DNA from 3 places in the Variovorax sp. P4_D9 genome. Region 1 is predicted to be linked to each of the others. Evidence: riboswitches for the same ligand, from Rfam matches in the RefSeq annotation. Region 1 holds a riboswitch; each other region holds the start of a gene.

What was found. Region 1 has a riboswitch for glycine ahead of hyi (hydroxypyruvate isomerase). Riboswitches for the same ligand answer to the same signal wherever they lie in the genome.
Region 2: another riboswitch for glycine. It lies ahead of AC1DY5_RS15185 (FAD-dependent oxidoreductase); the one in region 1 lies ahead of hyi (hydroxypyruvate isomerase).
Region 3: another riboswitch for glycine. It lies ahead of gcvT (glycine cleavage system aminomethyltransferase GcvT); the one in region 1 lies ahead of hyi (hydroxypyruvate isomerase).

The regions. Positions count from the first base shown of each region.
Region 1 is NZ_JBFUIU010000048.1:21,313-23,569, reverse strand. It holds gene AC1DY5_RS08060 (2-hydroxy-3-oxopropionate reductase) at 1-553, opposite strand, end outside; gene hyi (hydroxypyruvate isomerase) at 569-1,336, opposite strand; glycine riboswitch at 1,416-1,522, opposite strand; glycine riboswitch at 1,524-1,605, opposite strand; gene AC1DY5_RS08050 (ABC transporter substrate-binding protein) at 1,769-2,257, shown strand, end outside.
Region 2 is NZ_JBFUIU010000117.1:3,192-5,448, forward strand. It holds gene AC1DY5_RS15185 (FAD-dependent oxidoreductase) at 1-1,054, opposite strand, end outside; glycine riboswitch at 1,134-1,241, opposite strand; gene AC1DY5_RS15190 (helix-turn-helix domain-containing protein) at 1,379-2,113, opposite strand; gene AC1DY5_RS15195 (hypothetical protein) at 2,240-2,257, shown strand, end outside.
Region 3 is NZ_JBFUIU010000137.1:9,151-11,407, forward strand. It holds gene gcvT (glycine cleavage system aminomethyltransferase GcvT) at 1-821, opposite strand, end outside; glycine riboswitch at 871-979, opposite strand; glycine riboswitch at 995-1,093, opposite strand; partial or broken gene AC1DY5_RS16805 (TRAP transporter large permease) at 1,130-2,053, opposite strand; partial or broken gene dctP (TRAP transporter substrate-binding protein DctP) at 2,173-2,257, opposite strand, start outside.

The DNA.
Region 1 (2,257 bases):
TGTTCAATGCCACGATGATCTGGTTGGCGACCTTGCAGACTTGCCCGTCGCCGGCAGCGCCGACCAGGGTGATGTTCTTTCCCATCAGTTCGAACAAGGGCTTGATGTGTTCGAAAGCTTGCGGCTCGCCGCCGACCATGATGGTCAGGCTGGCGGCTTTGGCGCCCACTTCGCCGCCAGACACCGGCGCATCGAGATAGTCGCAGCCCAGGGCTTGTATCCGCTTGGCGAACCCGCGGGTGGCGATCGGATCGATCGAACTCATGTCGACAACGGTCTTGCCCTTGGTCAGGTCCGAAGCGACGCCGTACTCGCCAAACAGGACCTTTTCGACGTCGGGCGTGTCCGGCACCATGATGAAGATGATGTCGGCCCGCTCGGCCACGCCGCCCGCGGTGGTGCAGATCGTGGCGCCGGCATCGGCCAGTTCCTGGGGCACTCGGCCACGCGTGTTGACGAACAGCAGGTGGCCCGCTTTGAGAAGATGCCCCGCCATCGGTGTGCCCATGATGCCGAGGCCGATGAAGCCGAGCTTGAGTGGTGGTTTGTTCAATTGGTTTCCTTGGCTCTATTTCATCCAGCCGAAACTTTGGGCTGTGCTGGTGCGCGGCTTGTATTCGCAGCCGATAGTGCCGGTGTAGCCCAGCGCGTCGATATGCCCGAGCAGCCAGTGGTAGTTGATCTCGCCCGTGCCGGGCTCGTTGCGGCCGGGGTTGTCGGCCAACTGGATGTGGCCTATGCGGTCCAGGTGGCTGCGCAGCGTCGCGCCCAACTCGCCTTCCACCCGCTGCGCATGGTAAATGTCGTATTGCACAAAAAGGTTGTCTGAACCCACCTCGTCGAGGATGGCCAAGGCCTGGTCCGTACGGGTCAGGAAGAAGCCGGGAATGTCGAACGGGTTGATCGGCTCGATCAAGAGCCGGATGCCGGCACGCTTCAACGCTTCGGCAGCGTGACGGAGGTTGCCGACGAAGGTGGTGTGCGCGTGTTCGCGCTCCACGCCGGCAGGTACCTTGCCGGCCAGGCAGTTGACTTGCGGACAGCCGAGCGCGGTCGCGTACTCGATGCACTGGACAACGCCCTCGCGGAATTCGCCCACGCGCTCGGGTTGGCAAGCGATGCCGCGATCACCGGCTTCCCAGTCGCCGGCGGGCAGGTTGTGCACCACCTGCTTCAAGCCGTTCTCCCGCAGCGCTCTTGCGAGTTCGTCCTTGGGATAGGCATAGGGGAAAAGGTATTCAACGGCTTCGAAGCCGGCCGTGCGCGCGGCGGTGAAGCGGTCCATGAAAGGCAACTCCGTGAAGAGCATGCTGAGGTTGGCGGCGAATCGGGGCATGGTGACTCTCTAGTTGGTTGATGCAGTCGCGACCCCATTGCGGTGGGCGGCTGCGACAGGACGGACCGCCTGGATGGCAGCCCGCCCCACTGTCCTTTTGCCTGAGAGATTCGCCACCCTCGGGGGCAGCTTGCACCTTCGGCGGACGAAGACCCGATGTCCGCGGCACTCTCCAGTTGATCATGGTTTCCAGTCTTTGGGCCTGAGCGTTCTCGGGGTGATGCGCCTTCGGCAGCTCGMCACAGGTACTGTCCGAGCTACTCCTGGAAGCCCTGAAGTTAGCACGCGGCAAGGCCGCGAGTCGTAAGCGCAACTGAATGATGAATGTAGGTTCGGCTAGTTTTTGTTTTGGATGCGGTGCCCTATCGTGCAGCTTCTGCATGTCGCAGATTCGAGCCGCACTTCGCGGATGTTTCGCCCGAAGGAATCCAGATGAGTATTCGATCTTTCCGAATAGCCGGCATCTTCGCCTTGGGCATGCTGGCCGCGTCGTACGGTGCCGCGCAGGACACCGGCGCGAGGAGCGGGAGCCTGGTCGTCGCCGAGGACGTCGTGCCGCAGACTTTCGATCCCACGCAGTCCTCGCAGATTCGCACTTGGTACATGTGGCAGTTGGTGTACGAAGGCCTGGTGCGAGCCGACGTGTCCGGCAAGATCGCGCCGGTGCTGGCCAGCAAATGGTCGGTCGATGCGGCGCAGACAAGCTATGAATTCACGCTGCGCGACGGCGTGAAGTTCTCCGATGGCACACTAGTGTCTGTCGACGACGTGGTGTTCTCCTTCCAGCGCCTGAACGAGCGCGGCCTGCCCTATGCCAAGGACCGGTTCAAGTCGCTCGACTCGGTCATCAGGCTCGACGACCGGCGCGTCCGCTTCAAACTCAAGCAGCCGGACGCTGGATTCCTGCTCAACCTCGGCAGC
Region 2 (2,257 bases), on a different contig from region 1:
GCATGGCGGTATCGAAGCTGGCCCGGGTGGCGTCGGCGACGCCGGGCAGCAGCATCTCGGTGCGGCGCACGATCGCCCGGAAGCGGTCCGAGTCGGGCTCGGCCTCTTCGTCGAGCCCGGCCCGCACGACGGCCTGGATCCGCAGCTGGTCGCCGGCCGGCGTCTCGATCCGCGAGATGCGCAGCTTGCCCTGGCGGTCGCACAAGGGCATGCGCGGCGTCAGCGAAGGGTTCAGGATCGGCATCGTGACGATGTATTCGCGCATGAAGCGCAGCGGCATGTCGATGCCCAGGTCTTCGGCGTGCGGCACGCTCGATGCGCCCAGCGCCAGCACGTAGGCTTGGCCTCTCAGGGTGGTCGGCCGGCCGGCGGCATCGAGCAATTCGACATGGTCGATGCGGCCGCCCCGTTCCTTCAGCGAGACCACGGTGTGGCGGGTCATGAAGCGCACGCCGGCGGCGCGGCACAGGAACACCAGGCTGGCGGCGAATTGCGCCGGATCGCGGCCGGGGTCCTCCTGCGCGTAGGTCGCGCCGGCCAGCCTGCCGCGCATTGCCTTCAGCGCCGGCTCCAGGTCGATGGCTTCGTCGGCCGACAGCAGCCGTTCCTCGCAGCCGAGCCCGGACCAGTGCGTGGCGCCGGCCATCCGGACCCGGAAGGCCTCGGGATCGGTGTAGATATTCATCATGCCGGCCGAGCGCGAGCCGCCCTGGGGCACACCGGCTTCGTCGCGCAAGGCGCGCGCGCTCTTGCGGCTGTACGCGGCCAGGCGCACGAGTTGATCGAGGGGGTCGCGCTTGGCCGGCGTGCCGACCGCCCGGTCCATCAGCCTGGCAAGGCCGCGACGGATGCCCTTGCACAGCCTGGACACCTTCTTGCCGCGCCGCGGCGATGCGGCATGCGCTGAAGGCGGCTGTGCGGCGGTCGCCAGGCCGCGTGCCTTGGCCGCCGGCGTCGCATGGCGGTCGACCACGATCACTTCGTGTCCGAGTTGTTGAAGATAGTAGGCCGAGGTCACTCCGAGCAAGCCGGCGCCAAGTACAACCACGCGCATGTCCGTATCCTTTTGGGAGGGCATGAACGGCGGGCGTTAGCGCTTACTGTAAAAAGCGGCAAGACCCGGGGTTCAGACTGCCGCTCCCCCTGTCTCTGTTACCTGAGAGATTCACCTCGCTGCCACTGGCAACGGGTTTGCTCCTTCGGTGCACCACTGGGTGTGGTGACTCTCCAGTCGGCGATTGATTACGTTGAGGCAGTGCTTGAACCGTGATTCTGGCGGTTCACCTGAGCGTTCATGGGAGATTGCGCCATCGGTGGGACGGAAGCGTCCGCTTTTCTGCTGGCCAGATTTTATAGAGGAAACCGGTTTCCGTGTTGTTCAGGCCCGGCGCAGGCGGGTGAACAGCTCGAACTCCCAGTTGCGCATGCCCAGCAGCAAGGTGTAGCCCTCGCGTTCCTTGGGCGTCAGTTTCTGGTCCGTCTGGTGCTGCTGCGCAAAGTCCTGCGCCACCCGCTGCAGCCGGTCGAGGAAGGCCGGCGCCAGCGACTTGCTGATCGATCCGTGCACCAGCAGCAGGCCCTCGGCCGGGCCGTCGAAGCCACCGCGGTAGTAGTCGAGCACCACGTTCTCGCGGAAGAAATCCATCACCGGCCCGTGCGGGCGCCAGCGGAAGGTCTTGGCCAGCTTGAGGCGGTAGCGGTTCAGCGGCCGCAGCTCGATGATGCCGATCCGGTCCAGCTGTGCCAGGTAGCCGATGCATTCGGCCTCGGTGATGCGGTAGGCGCCGACGATCTGCTCCAGCGTCCATTGGCTCAGCACGCAGATCGCCAGCAGCAGCAGCTTCTTGTCCTTGACCACCGCCTTCTCCTGCTCGAGCGTGAGCTCCTTGAGCAGGGGCTGCGCGTCCGCCACCCGGCGCGCCAGCTCGGCGAAGTCGATCTTGAGGGCCCGGCAAATGGCGTCGACCCGGGTCAGCGGCATGTCACCCTTGGCCAGCATCCGCTTGACGCTGGACTCCGCCATGTCGAGCGCCTTGGCCAGGTCGGCATAGGTCATGTGGGCGGACTTGAGTTCGTTCTTGAGGGCATTGACCAGGTCGACGGTGGTACTCATGGCGGGAGGGAGTATTGCGGAGTGATACCCGAGGTGGTGAAAAAGTGCTCCGTATCGATTCTCGATGCTGTCCGAAGGGTTGACAACCTAGATTCCAGCTCGTCGAGCCACCCATCGGAGCGTGCCATGTCCCTGCCGTCCCTC
Region 3 (2,257 bases), on a different contig from region 1:
AAACCGCCTTCGCGCGCGCCGCCGCTGCGCCGGACCTTCTGGATCGCCCAGCTCAGCGCGGCCTCGACCGGCGTGGTGCTCTCGTCGATGTCGTTGCCGTACAGGCACAGCCCGGCCTCGAGCCGCAGCGAATTGCGCGCCCCCAGGCCGATCGGCTTGACCTCGGACTGGGCCAGCAGCAGGCGGGCCAGCGCCTCGGCATCGGTGGCGGCGACCGAGATCTCGAAGCCGTCTTCGCCGGTGTAGCCGCTGCGCGTGACGAAGGCCGGAATGCCGCCGATCTGCACCGTGCCGCCGGTCATGAAGACGAAGCGCTCGACGCCGGGCGACAGCCGTGCCAGCGCGGTCGCGGCCTGCGGGCCCTGGAGCGCGAGCAGCGCATGGTCGGGCATCGGCAGCACCTGGCAGCGCTGGCCGATCCGGGCCTGGATGTGCGCGATGTCGGCCTGCTTGCAGGCGCCGTTGACGATCACGAACAGTGAATCGTGGCCCTCGTTGAAGAACATCAGGTCGTCGAGGATGCCGCCCTCGTCGTTCAGCAGCAGCCCGTAGCGCTGCTTGCCGGGCGCCAGCCCGATGACGTCGACCGGCATCAGGCTTTCGAAGGCCGCGGCGGCATTGGGCCCGACCAGGCGCAGCTGGCCCATGTGGGAGATGTCGAACAGGCCCGCGGCTTCGCGCGTGTGCTTGTGCTCGGCCATCAGGCCGGTGGGGTATTGCACCGGCATGGCATAGCCGGCAAAGGGCACCATGCGGGCGCCGAGCTCCAGGTGCAGGCCGTGGAGCGGGGTCTTCAGCAGATCGTCGGATGCGGCAGCCAAGGGCGGTTCTCCAAAGGGGCAGTGCTTGTTCCATGACGAGAAGCCATGGGCCACCCCTGCTGTCCGCTTTACCTGAGAGATTCGCCCCACGATCGGGGTTTGCTCCTTCGGTGGGCGGCCGTCCTGATGACGTCCCGCCTCTCTCCAGCAAGGAAACGCCCTGGTTTGGGGCGTCTTGTCAGTCCTTTTGCCTGAGCGTTCGGGCCCTTGGTTCGGGGGACCTGCGCCTTCGGCGGCCCCACCGCGGCGGGACGCTCTCCTGACCGGTGGAGTGTAAGGGAATCCGCAACCGCCCGGCAGGCGAAACGCTACTTGAATCCCCACAAATGGGGCGGCCAGGTGCTCAGCGCCGGCAGAAAGGTGAGCACCAGCAGCACCGCGCCGTGCGCCCACAGGAAAGGCACCAACTCGCGCACCAGCTGCGACATCGGCACCCGCGACACGTTGCAGGTGACGAACAGCAGCCCGCCGACCGGCGGCGTGATCATGCCGAGCGTGAGGTTGTAGATCACGATCATCGCGAAGTGGATCGGTTCGATGCCCAGCTTGACCGCCACGGGGGCCAGGATCGGCGCCAGCACCATGACCCCCGGCAGCGGCTCGATGAAGATGCCGAACAGCAGCAGGAAGGTGTTGACGATGATCAAGAACATCCATGGCGACAGGTTCATGCCGACCAGCCACTCGGCCAGCGTCTGGGGCACGTTCTCGATCGTCAGGATCCAGGCGAAGGAGGCCGACAGGCCGATGATGATCAGCACCGAGGCCGAGAGCAGCGCGGAGCGCGAGAGGATGTCGGGCAGCGCCTTCCATTCGAGCGTGCGATAGACGAACTCGCCGCACACCAGCGCATAGAACACCGCCACCACCGAGGCCTCGGTGGGCGTGAACCAGCCGGCCCGCATGCCGCCGAGGATCACCACCGGCAGCAGGATCGCGGGGATCGCCTTCCAGGTGGTCAGCAGCACTTCGCGCCACGGCGGCATGCCGCCGTCGCCCTTGTAGTTGCGCTGCTTCGAGACGTGGAAGTTGACCGCGCACATCTCCACCGCGATCAGCAGGCCCGGCAGCAGCCCGGCCACGAACAGGCTGCCGACCGACACGTTGTCGTCCTGCAGCGCGTAGATGATCATGATGATCGAAGGCGGGATGATGGGCCCGACGATCGCCGTCGATGCGGTCAGYGCGGCGGCGTAGGAGCGGTCGTAGCCGGCCTTGTCCATCATCTTGATCAAGAAGGTCAACGAGGACGAGAACAATGGCATCGCCCAACTCGAGAAGGACGGCATGAAGGTCACGCGCAAAGTCGACGGCAACGCCTTCCGCGAGGCGCTCAAGCCGGCCTACGCCCCATGGGCGTTGGCAGGATGCCGAAGGTGCGGTAGCCGTCCATGTGCACCTTGTTCTCCATCGTGCGCATCTTCAGTCCGGCGGCG